DNA from 3 places in the Pseudomonas sp. TCU-HL1 genome. Region 2 is predicted to be linked to each of the others. Evidence: predicted binding sites of a transcription regulator. Region 2 holds the regulator's gene; each other region holds the start of a gene.

Region 1 (6,384 bases), 2.8 Mb from region 2:
GCCGAAGACACTTCGCGGATGGAACCGTGGATACGCTCGACGAAACGGTTGAACGCGCTGGCCAGTTCGCCGAACTCGTCCTGGGTGTGGATCGTCAGGCGGCGAGTCAGGTCGCCTTCACCCTGGGCGATGTCCTGCATGGCGCGGCCCATCGTGTGCAGCGGTTGCATCAGCACGCGGATCAGCATACCCAGCAGGGCAATGATGAGCACCACGGCGATCACGGTGGCAATGATGGCCGAGTTGCGGAACTCGCTGAGCATCCCGTAGGCCTTGCCCTTGTCCACCGAGACGCCGATGTACCAGTTCACCGAGGGCAGGCCCTTGATCGGGGCGAAGGTCAGGATGCGGGTGGTGCCGTCCACTTCGACTTCGCTGAAACCGGTGTTGATGGACGGTGTGTTCAGCGGGTAGATGTCCCGCAGGGTCTTCATCACCATGTCCTTGTTCGGGTGCACCAGGACCTTGCCGTCGGCGCTGACCAGGAAGGCGTAGCCCATGCCGTCGAAGTCCAGCGAGTTGACGATCTGCACCAGCGTTTGCAGGCTCAGGTCGCCGCCGGCCACGCCAAGGGACTGCACCGGCGTGGCGATGGTCATGATCAATTCGCTGGTGGCCGCATCCACGTAAGGCTCGGTGAGGGTGGTGCCGCCGGCGCTCTTGGCGCCCTGGTACCAGGGGCGGGTGCGCGGGTCGTAGCCTTCGGGCATGGCGCTGTCCGGGCGCATGGTGAACTGCCCGTCCTGGGTGCCGAAGTAGGTGAAGGCGAAGGTGGAGGTCAGTGCGCGCTGTTGCAGCAGGGCTGGCACCGCTTCAGGCGAAGGGTTGGTGGCCAGGGATTCGGCAACGCTTTCCACCAGCAGAATCCGGCCCGAGAGCCAGTTCTGGATATTGCTGGCGGTGACATCGCCCATTTCCTGCAGATAATTTTCCAAATCGTCTCGGAGCGCATTCCTTTGCAAGTAATCGTTGTACAGGGTGAACAGCGAGAAGGCTGCAATGACCACCAGCGAGGCGGCGAGCAGAATCTTGTGGCTGAACCTGAGGTTTTTGATCATGTTTGCTTGCGTCCGGTTGGGTCAGGCACCAGTCTTTATGGCACGCGAGTGCTGAAAAACTGAGTAGAAACGTCGGTTTATATATCGGCGGGGATCAACGAAAGCTTTAACCCGAGGAAGGCGAAATGCCCGATCAACGTTCCCTGATTCTCGGCGCTGACCCAGAGGGCAATGCCGTCTCCCAGGCCATGAAACTGGCCAACCGTCACGGCCTGATCGCCGGCGCCACCGGCACCGGAAAGACAGTGACGCTGCAGCGCCTGGCCGAAGTGTTCAGCGATGCCGGTGTGGCGGTCTTCGCTGCCGATATAAAAGGTGATCTCTGTGGCCTCGGCGCGGCGGGCAACCCCCAGGGCAAGGTGGCCGAACGCATTGCTTCCATGCCCTGGCTGGGCCATCAACCCCAGGCGTATCCGGTCACCCTCTGGGATGTCGCCGGGCAATCCGGCCACCCCTTGCGCACCACGCTGAGCGAAATGGGCCCGCTGCTGCTGGGCAACCTGCTGGAGCTGACCGACAGCCAGCAGGCCGCACTTTATGCCGCCTTCCAGGTGGCCGACCGCGAAGGTCTGCTGCTGCTCGACCTGAAGGATCTCAAGGCTCTGCTCAACCACCTCAAGGATCACCCTGAACTGCTTGGCGAGGACCGCGCGCTGTTCGCCGGTGCTTCGGCCCAGGCCCTGCTGCGCCGCCTGGCCACCCTGGAGCAGCAAGGTGCCGAAGCGCTGTTCGGCGAACCGGCCCTGCAGCTGGAAGACATCCTCCAGCCGGACCGCGACGGCCGCGGGCGTATTCATCTGCTGGATGCCAGCCGTCTGGTCCACGAATCCCCCAAGGTCTATGCCACCTTCCTGCTCTGGCTGCTGGCCGAACTCTTCGAGCAGTTGCCCGAGCGCGGCGATGCCGACAAGCCGGTGCTGGCGCTGTTCTTCGATGAAGCGCATCTGCTGTTCACGGGCACGCCGAAGGCGTTGCAGGAGCGTCTGGAGCAGGTGGTGCGGTTGATCCGCTCCAAGGGCGTTGGCGTCTACTTCGTCACCCAGTCGCCGAGTGACCTTCCGGACGATGTGCTGGCCCAGCTTGGCCTGCGTATCCAGCATGGCTTGCGTGCCTTCACCGCCAAGGAACAGAAATCCTTGCGTGCCGTGGCCGACGGCTTCCGTCCGAATCCGACATTCGACACCCTATCCGTGCTCACCGAGCTCGGCATTGGCGAGGCCTTGGTAGGCACCCTGGAAGAGAAGGGCACGCCGGCTATGGTCCAGCGCGTGGCGATCGCACCTCCGCAGTCGCGAATCGGTCCGCTGAACGACAGCGAACGCGCCGCGCTGGTGCGTGGCTCGCCGCAGGCCGGCCGGTACGACAAGCCGATCGACCGCGAGTCCGCGTACGAAATCCTCACGGCTCGTGCAGCTCCAGCGCCGGTGAATGAGCCTGAGCAGAAGGCTGGCAAGACTGCGACGGACTCGCCTGGGGTCGGTGATCTCGCTGGCGAGCTGCTGGGCAGTTTCGCCAGCCAGGCAATGAAGACGGCGGTACGCCAGGCGGCCAACCAGTTGGGCCGGCAATTGGTGCGCGGCCTGATGGGCTCTTTGCTGGGTGGCAGCAAGCGTCGTTGAGGGGAAATCATCTGTGGGAGCGAATTCATTCGCGAATGAATTCGCTCCCACAGATGATAAAGATCAGGAACGAAAAAGGGCGCCCGAGGGCGCCCTTTTCCATGCTCGTCCGAATCAGACGATAAAGGTGATGGCCACCCAGAACAGCGCGGCGGAGAGCGCGATCGTGGTGGGCAGGGTCAGGACCCAGGCCATCAGGATATTGCGCACGGTGCCGCCCTGCAGGCCGCTGCGGTTGGCGACCATGGTGCCGGCGACGCCGGAAGACAGTACGTGGGTGGTGGACACCGGCAAGCTGTAGATGTTGGCCATGCCGATGGCGCACGCGGCGGTGATCTGGGCGCTCATGCCCTGGGCATAGGTCATGCCCTGCTTGCCGATCTTCTCGCCGACGGTGCGCACTACGCGCTTCCAGCCAACCATGGTGCCGATGCCAAGGGCCAGGGCGACGGCCAGGATCACCCAGAACGGGGCGTATTCGGTCGTGGCGGTCAGGTCCTTGCGCAGCTTCTCCAGGTCCGCCTTTTCGCGGGCCGGTAGTTCGGAGAGCTTGCCCACCTTCTTGGCGGTGTCGTCCAGGCAGAGCAGGTAGCGGCGGACTTCGACGCGGGTGTCATCACTCAGGTCGTTGTAGTTGGCCACGCCATTGAGCTTCTGCAGCAGGGCGTTGATGGTCGGCTCGGTCTGCTTCGGATCGCAGCGATAGAGTTGCGGCATCTCGCTACCATTGCCTTTGCCCAGGGCCAGCATCTCGCCGAGGGTGTCGGTGTGGCGCTGGTAGAACTGGCTCAGGTGAGTCGCCGCGTCGCGGGTACGCTCGATCTGGTAGGTGGTGCTGTTGAGGTCAAGCACGAACTTGGCCGGGACGATACCGATCAGCACCAGCATGATCAGGCCGATGCCTTTCTGGCCATCGTTGGAGCCATGCACGAAGCTCACGGCCATGGCGGAAAGCACCAGCACCAGGCGGTTCCAGAAGGGCGGATGCTTCTTCTCATCCAGCTCCTTACGGGTTTCCGGGGTCTTGTGCATCTTCGACAGCGGATAAATCCACTTCAGGCCGAGGAGCAGCAGGGCGGCGACCAGGAAGCCGGCGGCCGGGGAGAAGATCAGCGACAGGCCGATGTCGATGGCCTTGCCCCAGTTAACGCCCTCGGCCAGCGGCACTTCGGTGAGCACCGCGTTGGCCAGGCCGACGCCGAGGATGGAGCCGATCAGCGTGTGGGAGCTGGACGCCGGGATGCCGAAGTACCAGGTGCCCAGGTTCCAGGCGATGGCTGCGGTCAGCAGGCTGAACACCATGGCGAGGCCATGGCCGGTATTGACGTTGATCAGCAGCTCCACCGGCAGCAGGTGGACGATGGCATAGGCCACGCCCACGCCGCCCAGCAACACCCCAAGGAAGTTGAAGATCCCCGAGAGGATCACCGCCCGATAGGGCGACATGGCCTTGGTGTAGATGACAGTGGCCACCGCGTTGGCGGTGTCGTGGAAGCCGTTGATGAACTCGAAGGTCAGGACGAATGCCAGGGCGAGACAGAGGCTCAGCACTAGCCAGGCATCAAGCCCGCTGAAGAGATCGAACATGAAGGTTATGTGACTGGCTCATGAAGGGGCCGCGATTATGCCAGAAAACCGGCCGTCGCCCAGACCCGGGTGTCGAGCGGTTTCTGGCATCCCCTGCAGAAGTTGTCGCAAATCAATACGAACGATTCCCCGGCGGGCCGGGTGCGACAATTTGTCAGGGTTCCTGCCCGAGTTCTTTTTCGATCTTTTCCAGCTCTTTCTCGAAACTCTTGTCGAGCAGGCTGGGTTTCTTGCGCCAGGGTTTGCGCTCAGGGTCCCTTTGCGCGGCATAGGTAGTGACCTCGCCGCCGTAAACATCCTTGTAACGTTGCGCCTGGCGCTCGAGTTCGGCGCGCAGTTCGTCTTTCGTCACGTGTTCAATCCGTCTCTTTGATCAATGGTCTTGAGGTGGAACGGGCGATTTAGAGAGCTTCGTCTCCACAGCGTCGGTCGCCCGGTCGAGGCCGTCGCTGCGGCCTTCTTGTAGGACAAAGTTCAGTTGTCGCAATTAAAAGGGACTTTCCTACGCACTACGGAAAGGCCTTGCGAACACTCCGGGAACTGAAGTCGATTTCACTGAGATCCCAGTTGAACGTTGGCAATTATAACAAGCAAACAGGAAAGCTCCATTACAGGATAATCCTTCAAGAGTGAAGGATTTCTGCTCTTCAGCAATCAGGAGTTGCCTAGAAGAGACCGGATAATCCTGCCAAGAGTTTCCATTGCCTGTTCGCTGGAGTTGCTCCAGGGATGACCAAAGTTGAGACGGGCGCAATGGCCGAAACGCCGTGTGGCCGAAAAAATCGGCCCTGGCGCGATGCTGATGCCCTGGGCCAGGGCGAGCTGGAACAGGCGCAGCGAGTCGACCTGTTCGGGGAATTCCAGCCAGAGGAAATAGCCGCCTTCCGGCCGGCTGACGCGGGTTTCCTCCGGGAAGTGGCGGGCCACGGCCGCCAGCATGGCATTGCGTTGGCTCTCCAGGGCGTAACGCAGTTTGCGCAAGTGGCGGTCGTAGCCGCCATGCTGCAGGTAGTCGGCGATTGCGGCTTGCGCCGGTACCGAGGCGGAAATGCTGGTCATCAGCTTCAGCCGTTCGATCTGGCTGGCGAAGCGGCCACCGGCCACCCAGCCCACCCGGTAGCCGGGCGCCAGGCTCTTGGAGAATGAACTGCAGTGCATCACCAGGCCTTCGCTGTCGAAGGCCTTCACCGGCTTGGGCGCGTGCTGGCCGAAGTACAGCTCGGCGTAGACATCGTCCTCGATCATTGGCACCTGGTGTTTGGCCAGCAGTGCGGCGAGTTGGCGCTTCTTGTCTTCCGAGAGGCTGGCCCCCAGCGGGTTCTGGAAATTGCTCATGAACCAGCAGGCTTTGATCGGCAGTCGCTCCAGGCTGTCTTCCAGCACGTGCAGGTCGATGCCATCCCGTGGGTGGACGGGAATTTCCACCGCCTTCAGCTTCAGGCGCTCCAGTACCTGCAGGCTGGCATAGAAAGCCGGTGCCTCGATGGCCACCAGGTCGCCAGGGCGCGCCACCACTTGCAGGCATAGGTTGAGGGCTTCCAGCGCGCCATTGCAGATCACCAGTTCCTCGATGGGCAGCGGCAGGCCGCCGACCATGTAGCGCAGGGCGATCTGCCGACGCAGGGCGTGGTTGCCCGGCGTCATGTCGGCGACCGTGGAGCGCGGGTCCATCTCGCGAACGGCATGGGCCATCGAGCGGGCCAGGCGTTGCAGGGGGAACAGCTCGGGGCTGGGGAAGGCCGAGCCGAAGGGAATGGTGTCCGGGTCCTTGATGGAACTCAGCACGGAGAACACCAGCTCGCTGACATCCACCTCGGTGGTCGCCGCCTCCCGAGGTCCCGGCTGGGGTTCCGGCAGCGGCCGGCGCACATGCTCGCAGACGAAGTAGCCGGAACGCGCGCGGGCCATGATCAGCCCACGGCTTTCCAGCAGGTAGTAAGCCTGGAACACGGTGGAGGCGCTGACGCCGTAGGTGCGGCTGGCATGGCGCACCGAGGGCACCTTCTGCCCCGGGGCCAGTACCCCGGTGCGGATCAGTTCGGCGATGTCGTCGGCGAATTTCTCGTAGCGCTTCATCTTTTCCTGGCTTGGTAGCGGCTCGTCGGCGGTGCCCCACTCTA
Region 2 (6,384 bases):
TCGCGTGTCCTCCTCCGAGGACATGGGCCAGCAGGTCAATCGGCAGATGTTCGCTTCGCCCAAGGCGCTGGCGGTATCTGCCGCCATCCTCATTGCCATGGGCCTGGTGCCGGGCATGCCCCACGTCTCCTTCATCGGCCTTGGCCTGGTGGCTGCCGGTGGCGCCTGGTGGATCTGGCAGAAGCAGAAGAAGGTCAAGGAAGAGGCCGTGCAGGAGGAGCAGCGCCAGCAGGAGCTGCTGCCCGCCCAGCGCGCCCAGGAAACCAAGGAGCTGGGCTGGGAGGACGTAACCCCGGTGGACCTGGTGGGCCTGGAAGTGGGTTACCGGCTGATTCCGTTGGTGGATCGCAACCAGGGCGGCCAGTTGCTGGCGCGGATCAAGGGTGTGCGCAAGAAGCTGTCCCAGGAAATGGGTTTCCTGATGCCGTCGGTGCACATCCGCGACAACCTCGATCTGTTGCCCAATGCCTACCGCCTGACCCTGATGGGCGTCAGCGTCGCCGAGGCCGAGGTCTATCCGGATCGGGAACTGGCAATCAACCCCGGCCAGGTGTTCGGCACCCTCAATGGTGTCGCCGCCAAGGATCCGGCATTCGGCCTGGAGGCGGTGTGGATCGACGCCAGCCAGCGCGACCAGGCGCAATCCCTCGGCTACACGGTGGTGGATGCCAGTACCGTGGTCGCCACGCACCTGAACCAGGTGCTGCACAAGCATGCCCACGAGTTGCTGGGCCACGAAGAAGTCCAGCAACTGATGCAGAACCTGGCCAAGAGCTCGCCGCGTCTGGCCGAAGAGCTGGTGCCGGGCATGATTTCGCTCTCGACCCTGCTCAAGGTGCTCCAGGCGTTGCTGCAGGAACAGGTGCCGGTGCGTGATATCCGTACCATCGCCGAGGCCATCGCCAATGTGGCGCCCAAGAGTCAAGATCCCGCCGCGCTGGTGGCGGCGGTGCGTGTCTCGCTGGCCCGTGCAATCGTGCAAAGCATTGTGGGACTAGAGCCGGAGCTGCCTGTGATCACCCTGGAACCCAGGTTGGAACAGATATTGCTGAATAGCCTGCAGAAGGCCGGACAGGGTTCGGAAGATGGCGTTCTCCTCGAACCCGGAATGGCCGAGAAGCTGCAACGTTCCCTGGTGGAAGCGGCGCAGCGCCAGGAAATGCTCGGCAAGCAGGCGATCCTGCTGGTGGCTGGGCCGATCCGGGCGATGATGTCGCGCTTCGCAAGGCTCGCCGTGCCAACCATGCACGTACTGGCCTACCAGGAAATACCGGACAACAAGCAGGTCACCATAGTTGCGACTGTGGGGCAGAACTAACCGAGGTCAAAGACCATGCAGGTCAAACGCTTCTTCGCCGCCGATATGCGTCAAGCCATGAAGTTGGTGCGTGATGAACTGGGCGCGGATGCCGCCATCATCGGTAATCGTCGGGTCGCCGGCGGCGTCGAGCTGACCGCCGCGCTGGATTACCCGTTGCCCGCCCCGGCGCCGAGCAAGCCCAACCCGGTCCTCGAAGCCGAGTTGCGCAAGACGCAGGCGCGCATCGTCCAGGCTCAGGCCGAACTGACCACCCGCGCCGTGGCCGATGCCGGCAAGGACCGTCAATTGTTCGCCGGTGAGCCGCTGACCGCTATCGAATCGGAGCTGCCCGAGTTCGCCCTGGCCGCAGCCATGAGCCGCCCGCGTCCGGTGGAGCCGGTCAGTGCGCCGAAGCCCGCCGCCGTGGACCAGACTGCCCTGGACGCTATGCGTTTCGAGCTGAGTGGCCTGCGCGAACTGATCGAAGTGCAGCTGGGCTCCATCGCCTGGGGCCAGATGCAGAGCCGCCGTCCCCAGCAGGCCAGCCTGTGGCGCCGCCTGCAGCGCATGGGGCTGCCAGCCGAGCTGGGGCGCGCATTGCTGGACAAGGTGGCCAAGGTCAATGAGCCCCGCCAGGCCTGGCGCATGCTGCTGGCGCATCTGTCCCATGCCATTCGCACGCCGCAGGTCGAACCGCTGGAGGAGGGCGGCGTGATCGCCCTGGTCGGCCCGGCCGGAATGGGCAAAACCACCACCCTGGCCAAGCTGGCTGCGCGCTACGTGCTGAAGTACGGCGCCCAGAACGTCGCCCTGGTGAGCATGGACAGCTTCCGTATCGGCGCCCAGGAGCAGCTCAAGACCCTGGGCCGCATCCTCAACGTGCCGGTGACCCATGTCGATCCGGGGCAGTCTCTGACCCAGGCCCTGGCGCCCCTGGTCCGCAAGCGTGTGGTGCTGATCGATACCGCTGGTCTGCCGGCCAACGATCCGGCCCTGGCCATGCAGCTCGAAGCGCTGGCCAGCCGTGCGATAAACGCGAAGAATTACCTGGTGATGGCCGCCACCAGCCAGAGCCAGGTGCTCAAGGCCGCGTATCACAGCTACAAGCGTTGTGGCTTGGCCGGTTGCGTCATTACCAAGGCGGACGAAGCGGCCAGTCTGGGCGAGGTTTTGGGGCTGGCTATCGGCCAGCATCTCCCGGTAGCCTATCTGGCTGACGGGCCCCGAATCCCGGATGATCTGCAGGTTCCCCGCAGCCACCAGTTGGTGAGCCGAGCGGTTAGCCTCCAGGCGCCGGAAGACCCAAGTGAAGAAGCCATGGCCGATCTGTTCGCCGGGCTCTACCAGAATCCGGCGCGTCGCGCCGGTTGAAGAATCATGAGCCGCCCCAAGGGGCGGTGCAGTACCGCCAAATGGCCCCTAAGGCAAGGTATTTGAAATGGGTAGTATTCATCCCGTACAGGTGATCGCGGTGACCGGCGGCAAGGGCGGCGTCGGCAAGACCAACGTGTCGGTGAACCTTTCGCTGGCACTGGCCGATCTCGGTCGCCGCGTCATGTTGTTGGACGCCGACCTCGGTCTGGCCAACGTCGACGTCCTGCTCGGCCTCACGGCCAAGCGCACCCTGGCCGATGTGATCAATGGCGAATGCGACCTGCGCGACGTGCTGTTGCAGGGGCCGGGGGGCATCCGCATCGTCCCGGCCGCCTCCGGCACCCAGAGCATGGTGCAGCTTTCGCCCATGCAGCACGCCGGCCTGATCCAGGCATTCAGCGATATCAGCGACAACCTCGACGTACTGGTGATCGACACCGCCGCCGGCATCGGTGATTCGGTGGTCAGCTTCGTCCGTGCGGCGCAGGAAGTGATAGTGGTCGTCTGCGACGAGCCGACCTCCATCACCGACGCCTACGCGCTGATCAAGTTGCTGAACCGTGACTACGGCATGAACCGCTTCCGCGTCCTGGCCAACATGGCCCACAGCCCGCAGGAAGGGCGCAACCTGTTCGCCAAGCTGACCAAGGTTACCGACCGTTTCCTCGATGTCGCCCTGCAGTATGTCGGCGCCGTCCCCTATGACGAGTCGGTACGCAAGGCCGTGCAGAAGCAGCGCGCGGTCTATGAAGCCTTCCCCCGCTCAAAGTGCTCGCTGGCCTTCAAGGCCATCGCACAGAAGGTCGACAGCTGGCCGCTGCCGGCCAATCCGCGGGGCCACCTGGAGTTCTTCGTCGAGCGGCTGGTCAGACAGTCGAGCGCGGAAACGCCTGTATGACACCTGCCACTGGACTGCGTATGTACAGCAAGGCACAGGCAAGGGATTCGCAACATCAGCTGATCGAGCGCTATGCCCCCCTGGTCAAGCGCATCGCTTATCACCTGCTGGCGCGCCTGCCTGCCAGCGTTCAGGTGGAAGACCTGATGCAGTCCGGGATGATTGGTTTGCTCGAAGCCTCGAAGAAGTACGACGGCAGCAAGGGCGCCAGCTTTGAAACCTATGCCGGTATCCGCATTCGCGGGGCCATGCTCGACGAGGTCCGCAAGGGCGATTGGGCGCCGCGTTCGGTCCACCGCAATACCCGCATGGTGAGTGACGCGATCCGCACGATTGAAGCGAGAACCGGTCGCGACGCTAAAGATCAGGAAGTTGCTGCCGAACTTGGATTGAGTCTCGAAGACTACTACGGCATCCTGAGCGACACCTTGGGCAGCCGCCTGTTCAGCTTCGACGACCTGTTACAGGACGGCGAGCAGGGCGGTGCGCTCGAGGACGCCGGTGTCACCCAATTCTCACCCTCCCAAGATCTGGAAGAAGAACGCTTCCAGGCTGCGCTGGCCGATGCCATCGCGAACCTGCCGGAGCGTGAGCGCCTGGTGCTGGCGCTGTATTACGACGAAGAACTGAACTTGAAGGAAATCGGTGAAGTGCTGGGGGTCAGCGAATCGCGGGTCAGCCAGTTGCATAGCCAGTGCGCGGCCCGTCTGCGCGCGCGGCTCGGCGAATGGCGCGCGCGCTGAACGCACACCGCTTTCAGAATTGAATGGCGCACCCGGCAAGAGGGGCGTTTGAGACTGTACGGAGGTCGACTTGGACAAGAACATGAAAATCCTCATCGTTGATGATTTCTCGACGATGAGACGCATCATCAAGAACCTCTTGCGCGACTTGGGTTTCACCAATACCGCCGAAGCCGATGACGGCACCACGGCCCTGCCGATGCTGCACAGCGGCAACTTCGATTTCCTCGTGACCGACTGGAACATGCCCGGCATGACCGGTATCGACCTGCTGCGTGCCGTGCGTGCCGACGAGCGCCTGAAGCACCTGCCGGTCCTGATGGTGACGGCCGAGGCCAAGCGCGACCAGATCATCGAAGCGGCCCAGGCCGGTGTGAACGGTTATGTGGTCAAGCCTTTCACTGCCCAGGTGCTGAAAGAAAAAATCGAGAAGATCTTCGAGCGGGTCAACGGCTGACGCCAGCCGCGAGGGCACCATGGACCAGAACGAACACCTGCTGGTCGACTTCGAGTCGACCCTGAAAGTCCGTGCTCGGGAATTGGTGGAAAGCCTGGAGAAAGGCAATTTCACCGATGCCGTGCAACTCATCCACGAACTCAATCACGTCCGGGATCGCGGCCTGTACCAGGAAGTGGGCAAGCTCACCCGCGAGCTGCACAACGCCATCGTCAACTTCCAGATCGACCCGCACCTGCCCCACGCCCAGGAAATGTCGCAGATCGCCGATGCGACGGATCGCTTGTCCTACGTGGTGCATATGACCGAGAAGGCCGCTAACCGCACCATGGACCTGGTGGAGGAGAGCGCGCCGCTGCTCAATGGGCTGAGCGATGACGCCCAGCAGTTGGGCGAGGAGTGGGGGCGCTTCATGCGCCGGGAAATCGGGGCGGACGGTTTCCGTGACCTGGCCCGCCGTATCGAGCAGTTCCTCGCCCGCAGCCAGCGCGATACCGACGCACTGTCCGGCAAGCTCAACGACATCCTGCTAGCCCAGGATTACCAGGACCTCACCGGCCAGGTGATCAAGCGCGTGACCCAACTGGTCACCGAGGTGGAAAGCAACCTGGTCAAGCTGGTGATGATGGCCAGCCAGGTGGATCGCTACGCCGGTATCGAGCACGACCACGCCGCGCTGCTCGCCGAGCTGGAGCAACAAAAAAACCCTTCGAGGGGTGAAGGTCCGCAGATCCATGCCGATATACGTGAAGACGTAGTGTCCGGACAGGACGACGTCGACGATCTGCTATCCAGCCTTGGATTTTAAGGTAAACCCTATGGAGCGCTCATATGAGCTTCGACGCCGATGAAGAAATCCTCCAGGACTTCCTGGTAGAGGCCGGCGAGATTCTGGAGCAACTGTCCGAGCAGCTGGTCGAGCTGGAAAGCCGCCCGGACGACATGGACCTGCTCAACGCGATATTCCGTGGTTTCCATACCGTGAAGGGCGGCGCTGGCTTCCTCCAGCTCAATACCCTGGTGGAATGCTGCCATATCGCCGAAAACGTCTTCGACATTCTGCGCAAGGGCGAGCGCCGCGTGGATGCCGAGTTGATGGACGTGGTGCTGCAGGCCCTGGACGCGGTCAACGAGATGTTCAGCGAGGTGCGCGAGCGCAGCGAGCCGACGCCCGCAACACCTGAGCTGCTCGCAGCGCTGTCGCGGCTGGCCGAGCCGAATGGCGCTGAACCCGTTTCCGTGGCTCCCGCTGCATCGGCTCCGATGGTCGAAGCGCCTGCTCCAGTCGCAGCATCCGCGGACATCACCGACAGTGAGTTCGAACAGTTGCTGGACGCCCTCGGCGATAACGCCGGTGTGGTGGCCGAGTCCACTGCGGCCGCCGACGAAATCACCGACGACGAGTTCGAAGCGCTGCTGGACCAACTGCACGGCAAGGGCAAGTTTGTCGCTGCTGCGGAAGCACAACCCCCTGTAGTCGCCCAGGCTGCAGCCGCGGCTGTCGCCACGGCGGGTGCGGGTGACGATATCTCGGACGACGAGTTCGAGGGTCTGCTCGACCAGCTGCACGGCAAGGGCAAGTTCGGTGGCATCGTGGAAGTGGCTGCCAGTG
Region 3 (6,384 bases), 2.7 Mb from region 2:
TGCTGCCATCGCATCAGCGCCTCGGCCCCGATCACCTGCCCTTCGCTGTTCACCTGCGGCTGGAAATGCAGCACGAGTTCCTTGTTCTGCCAGCCCTGGCGCAAGTCTGCTTCGAGCCGGGCACGTGCCGTGGCGACCGCCTGCATCTCCGGGTCGAAGAACCGCATGGTGTTGCGACCCGCCGCCTTGGCGCGGTACATCGCCAGGTCCGCGCGCTTCATGATGTCGTCGACGGTGTTCAACTGGCCCTGGAACAGGGCAATGCCGAGGCTGGGGGTGCTGTGATGGTCGTAGCCATCCAGCGGGTAGGAAATGTTCAGCGCGTCGATGATCTTCTCACCAATCGCCTTGACCTGAATGGCCGCTTCCGGAGGGCTCTCATTCAGGTTCTCCAGCAGCACCACGAATTCGTCGCCGCCCAGCCGGGCCACGGTGTCACTTTCGCGTATGCAGTTGGAAAGGCGATGGGCGACCTGCTGCAGCAGCATGTCCCCGCGGTCGTGCCCCAGCGTGTCGTTCAGGGCCTTGAAGTTGTCCAGGTCGATGAGTATGACCGCACTGGTATGCAGGCTGCGGGCGCTGACTGCCAGCAGATGCTGCAAGCGATCCAGCAAAAGTCGCCGGTTGGCCAGACCGGTCAACTGGTCGTAGAAGGCCAGTCGCTTGACCTCCTGTTCCGCCGTCTTGCGGTGGGTGATGTCGGTGTTGATCGACAGGACGGATTGCGGCTGGCCGTCATCGTCCCGTACCAGGGTGCGGTGGCTTTCCAGGGTGATCAGGCTGCCGTCCCGGCGCTTGAGCGTGACCTCGCCGGCCCAGTCCCCCACTTCGATCAGCCTGTCGGTTGCTTCGTTGAACGCGGATTGGCCCTGGTAGATCAGTTCCTGCGCCGATTGGCCCAAGGCCTCCTCCTTCGACAATCCGTACAGGCGCTCGGCGCTCTTGTTCCAGTACAGGATGCGATGGTCCATCCCATGAACCACGATCGCATCCTGGGCCTTGTCCAGTAACGACGCCTGCTGGCGGAACTGCCGCTCGCTTTCGCGCAGCACCGTGAGGTAGCCCTCCCGCTCGGCGGCGTGCGCTTCCATCTCCCGGCGGATCTTGCTCCCGTAGAGCATCGCCGCACTGACCATCAGCAGCACGAACAGCATGATGGCGTACTCGATCCGGCGCAGGAATTCGACCGACTCCAGCTCCTCTTCCAGGAGCTTGCTTTGAATCAACCCGACGCGCTCCCGCACGGCGGCAAGCGAGGCGAGCAGCTCGGAATACTTCCGGTCCATGGTTGCCATGCGCTTGCCGGCATTGTCCGACTGCCCGTCGCGAAAGTACGAAAAGATCAGCAAGGCCTCGTTCACCATCTCGACCATCGCCACGTCGACGGCGTCGACTTCATCCTTCAGCGCCAGCGCGTAGGCCTGGATATCCGCGCTGTGTTCGACCTGGTTTTCGATGCGGCCCTGCAACTGCTGCCGTGCCGTCGCCAGGTGATCGTTGAAGGCACGCAGCGCCTCGCTCATGTTCCGGTGTTCGGCCTCGACATCGTGGGTGTCGAACACGTTGTTGCCCGGCGCGTTGACGGCCGAGGCCAGGCTGCCCAGCGTCGAGTAGCTGGACAACTGCAGGACCCAGGACTGGTTGGCCTTGATGGAGCGGTGATAGGTATCGACGATCAGGTGATTCAGCAGCACGCTCAGTACGACGACCAGCACGTCGAAGCCGGCGAGGAAGAAGTACATGCGGTGCCATCGGGCCGGGCGCGAGCGGGTGCTGAATATGGCCTGCCCTGCTGCGTTCTCGCTCTTGAAAAAATCCATTTCACGATCTCCAGCATGCCTTCCGACGCACGAATCAGAAACGGCATCCGAACCCCACGAATCGACGGCGCCGGCACGAACCGCAACGAGCATCGACCCGCCCGAAGCGCTGTGTTCGACCGCCAACCAAGCATAGTCGGCAAATGACCAGCTAATGCCGGCACCGGCCCGCAGAGCGGCACAATCCTTCGCAGGATTTCGCCCCCCGCCGGGACATCCGGCCAAGGGCTATCCGCCCGCCGGGAGGCTCATCCCGACCAACGGCGCCACCGTTCGACCGTTTAGGTTGCCGGTTCTAGGGACGCGGTCGATGCTCGAACACGATCCATGCCTCCAACAAGAACAAGGCAAGTGCAGTTCCATCCACCACTGCCCGATCGAACCAGGGGGTACGCCCCCGGGAGAGGAGCCATGCGTATTCGTTGCTTCCTGCTCGGTTGCCACTGGACCGAGGGATTTCGTACCGACGTGGGCGCCGTGCCCATGATTTGCCAGCGTTGCCTGCGCTGCGGCGCCCATCGCTACCTGAGTCTCGTGGAGGACGAGACGGAAACAGCAGGATGAATAGCGAAAAAAGAGGCTGGATAGCTATTTGACAGTACCCATTGACCCTCTAGTTTTATCCAGCGTTGCCGATGGCCTTTTCACAGGCTGCGGGGAAACACCGCACAACCGGGCACAGTAGTTTTCACACAGCCTGGGGCCGTCTTTCGGTCAATCCATCCTGGCAAGGGAGTGCTCCATGTCGCATCCGTCGTCCGCCAACCCGCTCAAGGGCGTGGCCCTGCATTCCCTGATCTGGCTGGCCTGCGCCGGCATGGTCGCCGTCGATGTGCCGGTGTGGCTGGTGCTGGGCGGTGGCTGGCTGGCCAGCCTGTCGCTGGCCTGGCTGCAACGGGAGGCCCGCCCGGCTACGGCGCAGGCGAACGCGCAGCCGCTGGTGGCAGCGCCCGATTGGCAACAAGCGCAGGATGCGGTGGATGAGCACCTCGGCACCCTCCAGGCCCATGCGGGGCAGATTGACGGGCTGCTGCAGGACGCCATCGTTCGCCTCGGCGACAGCTTCCACAGCCTCGCCGCACGCATCGACCAGCAGCGCGCCCATTCCCATTCCCTGATCGAGCGCTACGGCAATCAATCCAGTGACGACGAAGGCATGAACTTCCAGGAGTTCATCGCCACTACCCGCAACACCCTGGGCCTGTTCGTGGAAGCCACCCTGGAAACCAGCCAGACCTCCCAGGAGCTGGTGAAGCGCATGGACCGGGTAACGCAGAAGATCGCCGATATCCTGAAATCCACCCACGACATGGACGCCATCGCCAAGCAGACCAACCTGCTGGCGCTGAACGCCGCCATCGAGGCCGCGCGCGCCGGCGAGAGCGGCCGGGGCTTCGCCGTGGTGGCGGACGAAGTGCGGGCACTGTCCACGCGTTCCACCGGCTTCTCCGAGCAGATTCGCGAGCACGTGGACGTGGTCTATCGCGAAATCCAGGACGCGGAAAAAGCCATCGCCCAGCTGGCGGACAAGGACATGGGTTTCGCCCTGGATTCCAAACAGCAGTTGCACCACATGCTGGAAGACCTGGAAAGCATGAACCGCCACACCCTGAAGGTGATCCAGGAACTGGACCGGATCGCCCTGGAAGTGGGTGGCGGCGTCGACCAGGCCATCACCGCCCTGCAGTTCCAGGACATGAGCAGCCAGTTGCTGGGGCAGATGCGCAAGCACTTCGCCAAGCTCGGCGGGTTCGCCGCCGGCCTGGGTGGCCTGCGCGCAGTGGCGCCGGAGCACTGGGCACAGCGGGTGGACGACGAGACCGGCGAGCTGCGCAAACCCGTCGCCAACCCCGTCAGCCAGAGCAGCGTGAATGCCGGCGAGGTGGAGCTTTTCTGAACCGTTGATCGTCCGAGTGGTGCCGTTCATCCGCACGACGAATGACTGACGCCAAGAGCTGGACGCCCATATTGCGCTCATCTACACCTAAGCATGGCCACTAGCCATCAATCGAAAAGACAAGGTTTACGTAGGTTGGCGCAGAGCGAAGCGAAGCCCAACGAGCCCCTGAAAGCTCGCCTGTTGGGCTTCGCTTCGCTCAGCACCAACCTACAAAGGCTTCACCCCAGAAAAACGAGCGGCAAGGAGAGCGGCACTGATGAGCAAGCAAATCCTGATAGTCGACGATTCAGCATCCATAAGGCAGATGCTGAGCTTCACCCTCAAGGCCGCCGGCTACCTGGTGGATGAGGCCGTGGATGGCAAGGACGGCCTGGGCAAGGCCCAGAGCAAGACCTACAACCTGGTCTTCACCGACCAGAACATGCCGAACATGGATGGCCTCAGCCTGATCCGCAACCTGCGGGGGCTCGCCAGCTACCGCGCCACCCCCATCCTGATGCTGACCACCGAGTCCAGCGACGCCATGAAGCAGCAAGGCAAATCCGCCGGCGCCACCGGCTGGCTGGTCAAGCCCTTCGACCCGCCGAAGCTGCTGGAAGTCACCCGCAAGGTCCTCCCCTGACCCCTGCACAAGGCGCTTCCCATGAGCGACGGGATGAATCAGTTCCTCCAGGTGTTCTTCGAGGAGACCGAAGAGCACCTGGCCAGCCTCGAACTGCTGCTGCTGGGCCTCGACCTGCAGCAGCCTGATGCGGAAGAACTCAACGGCATCTTCCGCGCCGCCCACTCCATCAAGGGTTCGGCCGGCATGTTCGGCTTCGATGACCTGACCGCCGTGACCCACGAACTGGAAACCCTGCTCGACCGCATCCGCAGCGGCCAGATGGCCCTGCACGGAACAATGGTCGACCTCTTCCTCCAGGCCCGCGACGTGCTGATGCGTCTGCTCGACGCCCACCGCCAGCAGCGCCCGGCCCCGGACGTGCCCGTGGCGGAAACCGTCGCCCGCCTGCGCGAACTGCTGGTGGAGGCACCGGTGGCCAGCGACGACGGCGGATTCGGTTTCTTCGACAACGCACCGGGCACGCCCGAGTCGGCAATGGACGAGGACTTCGGCTTTTTCGACGATGCCCCCGGCATGCCCGTGCCGGCCGCAGCCGAAGCCTTCGGCCTGTTCGACGACGCGCCCGGCACGCCGGCCGGGTTGCCGGTGCCGGCCACCAGCGAACCGCCCAAAACCCTGGCCGCCCCACCGCCCGCCGCCGGCAAGCCTGCCAGCGGAGACGGGGAATCCAGCTCCATTCGCGTCAGCGTCGAGAAGATCGACAGCCTGATCAACCTGGTGGGTGAGCTGGTCATCACCCAGGCCATGCTCGGCCAGTTGGGTGGCGCGCTGGACCCCAGCCAGCACGAGCGCATCCACCAGGCCCTGGCGCAGCTGGAGCACAACACGCGCGACCTGCAGGAATCGGTGATGTCGATCCGCATGTTGCCCATCAGCTTCATCTTCAGCCGCTTCCCGCGCCTGGTTCGCGACACCTCGGCACGCCTCGGCAAGCAGGTGGAACTGGTGCTGCAGGGCGAGCACACGGAGCTGGACAAGGGCGTGATCGAGCGCCTCAGCGACCCGCTCACGCATATCGTGCGCAACAGCATCGACCACGGTATCGAGCAGCCCGAAGCGCGCCTGGCCGTCGGCAAGCCGGCCAGCGGCACCGTGCGCCTGGGCGCCTTCCACCAGGGCGGCAGCATCGTCGTCGAGATCAGCGACGACGGCCGTGGGCTCGATCGCGAACGCATCCTCGCCAAGGCCCGCGAGAAGAACCTGGCCGTGCATGACGGCATGAGCGATGCCGAGGTCTGGCCACTGATCTTCATGCCCGGCTTCTCCACCGCCGAAGTGGTCACCGACCTCTCCGGACGCGGCGTCGGCATGGACGTGGTCAAGCGCAACATCCAGGCCATGGGCGGGCGCATCGACATCGACTCGGCGGCGGGTCTCGGTACCCGCATCAGCATCCGCCTGCCGTTGACCCTGGCCATTCTCGACGGGTTGATCGTCGCCGTGGCGCACACCCACTACGTGATCCCGCTGACCTACATCGTCGAATCGCTGCAACCCAAGGCCGCCGATATCTGTGGCCTGGGCGGCGAGGAAGGCGCGGTGATCCGCGTGCGCGGCGAGTACCTGCCGCTGCTCTCGCTGCACGACCTGCTGGGCGAATCCACGCCGCCGTTACCCGCCGAGCAGTCCATCGTGGTCATCCTCGAAGCCGACGGGCGCCACTTCGCCCTGCAGGTGGACGACCTGGTGGGCCAGCAGCAGGTGGTGATCAAGAGCCTGGAACAGAACTTCCGCCGGATCGAGGGGATCGCCGGCGCCACCATCATGGGCGACGGCAGCGTCGCCCTGATCCTCGATGTCGACGCCCTGCCGGGGCTGGCACAACAACAAGGAGCAGTGCTGCATGAACTCCCCTAGTGCGGAACAGGCCGGGCAACCGGCCCAGGAGTACCTGACCTTCACCCTCGGTCGCGAGGAGTACGCCATCGACATACTCCGGGTGCAGGAAATTCGCGGCTATGACCAGGTGACCGCCATCGCCAACAGCCCCGCGTTCATCAAGGGGGTGATCAACCTGCGCGGCGCCATCGTTCCCATCG

The links. Region 2 encodes FliA, which starts transcription of late flagellar genes. Its sites were predicted from a motif close to CTAAAGTTTNNNNNNNNNNNGCCGNTAA; they were not measured.
Region 1: a site for FliA is predicted at 1,140-1,167, ahead of THL1_RS06445 (methyl-accepting chemotaxis protein). Genes of this name have one in related genera too.
Region 3: a site for FliA is predicted at 2,432-2,459, ahead of THL1_RS07205 (methyl-accepting chemotaxis protein). Genes of this name have one in related genera too.

The regions. Positions count from the first base shown of each region.
Region 1 is NZ_CP015992.1:1,397,216-1,403,599, forward strand. Features, by position in the region: gene THL1_RS06445 (methyl-accepting chemotaxis protein) at 1-1,058, opposite strand, end outside; gene THL1_RS06450 (helicase HerA-like domain-containing protein) at 1,184-2,677, shown strand; gene THL1_RS06455 (inorganic phosphate transporter) at 2,792-4,264, opposite strand; gene THL1_RS06460 (hypothetical protein) at 4,419-4,616, opposite strand; gene mapR (GntR family transcriptional regulator MpaR) at 4,919-6,340, opposite strand.
Region 2 is NZ_CP015992.1:4,203,597-4,209,980, reverse strand. Features, by position in the region: gene flhA (flagellar biosynthesis protein FlhA) at 1-1,318, shown strand, start outside; gene flhF (flagellar biosynthesis protein FlhF) at 1,334-2,671, shown strand; gene fleN (flagellar synthesis regulator FleN) at 2,739-3,572, shown strand; gene fliA (RNA polymerase sigma factor FliA) at 3,569-4,315, shown strand; gene THL1_RS19505 (chemotaxis response regulator CheY) at 4,398-4,772, shown strand; gene THL1_RS19500 (protein phosphatase CheZ) at 4,792-5,580, shown strand; gene THL1_RS19495 (chemotaxis protein CheA) at 5,604-6,384, shown strand, end outside.
Region 3 is NZ_CP015992.1:1,548,801-1,555,184, reverse strand. Features, by position in the region: gene THL1_RS07210 (putative bifunctional diguanylate cyclase/phosphodiesterase) at 1-1,820, opposite strand, end outside; gene THL1_RS30270 (PSPA7_2676 family Cys-rich small protein) at 2,232-2,384, shown strand; gene THL1_RS07205 (methyl-accepting chemotaxis protein) at 2,563-3,717, shown strand; gene THL1_RS07200 (response regulator) at 3,977-4,342, shown strand; gene THL1_RS07195 (chemotaxis protein CheA) at 4,364-6,202, shown strand; gene THL1_RS07190 (chemotaxis protein CheW) at 6,189-6,384, shown strand, end outside.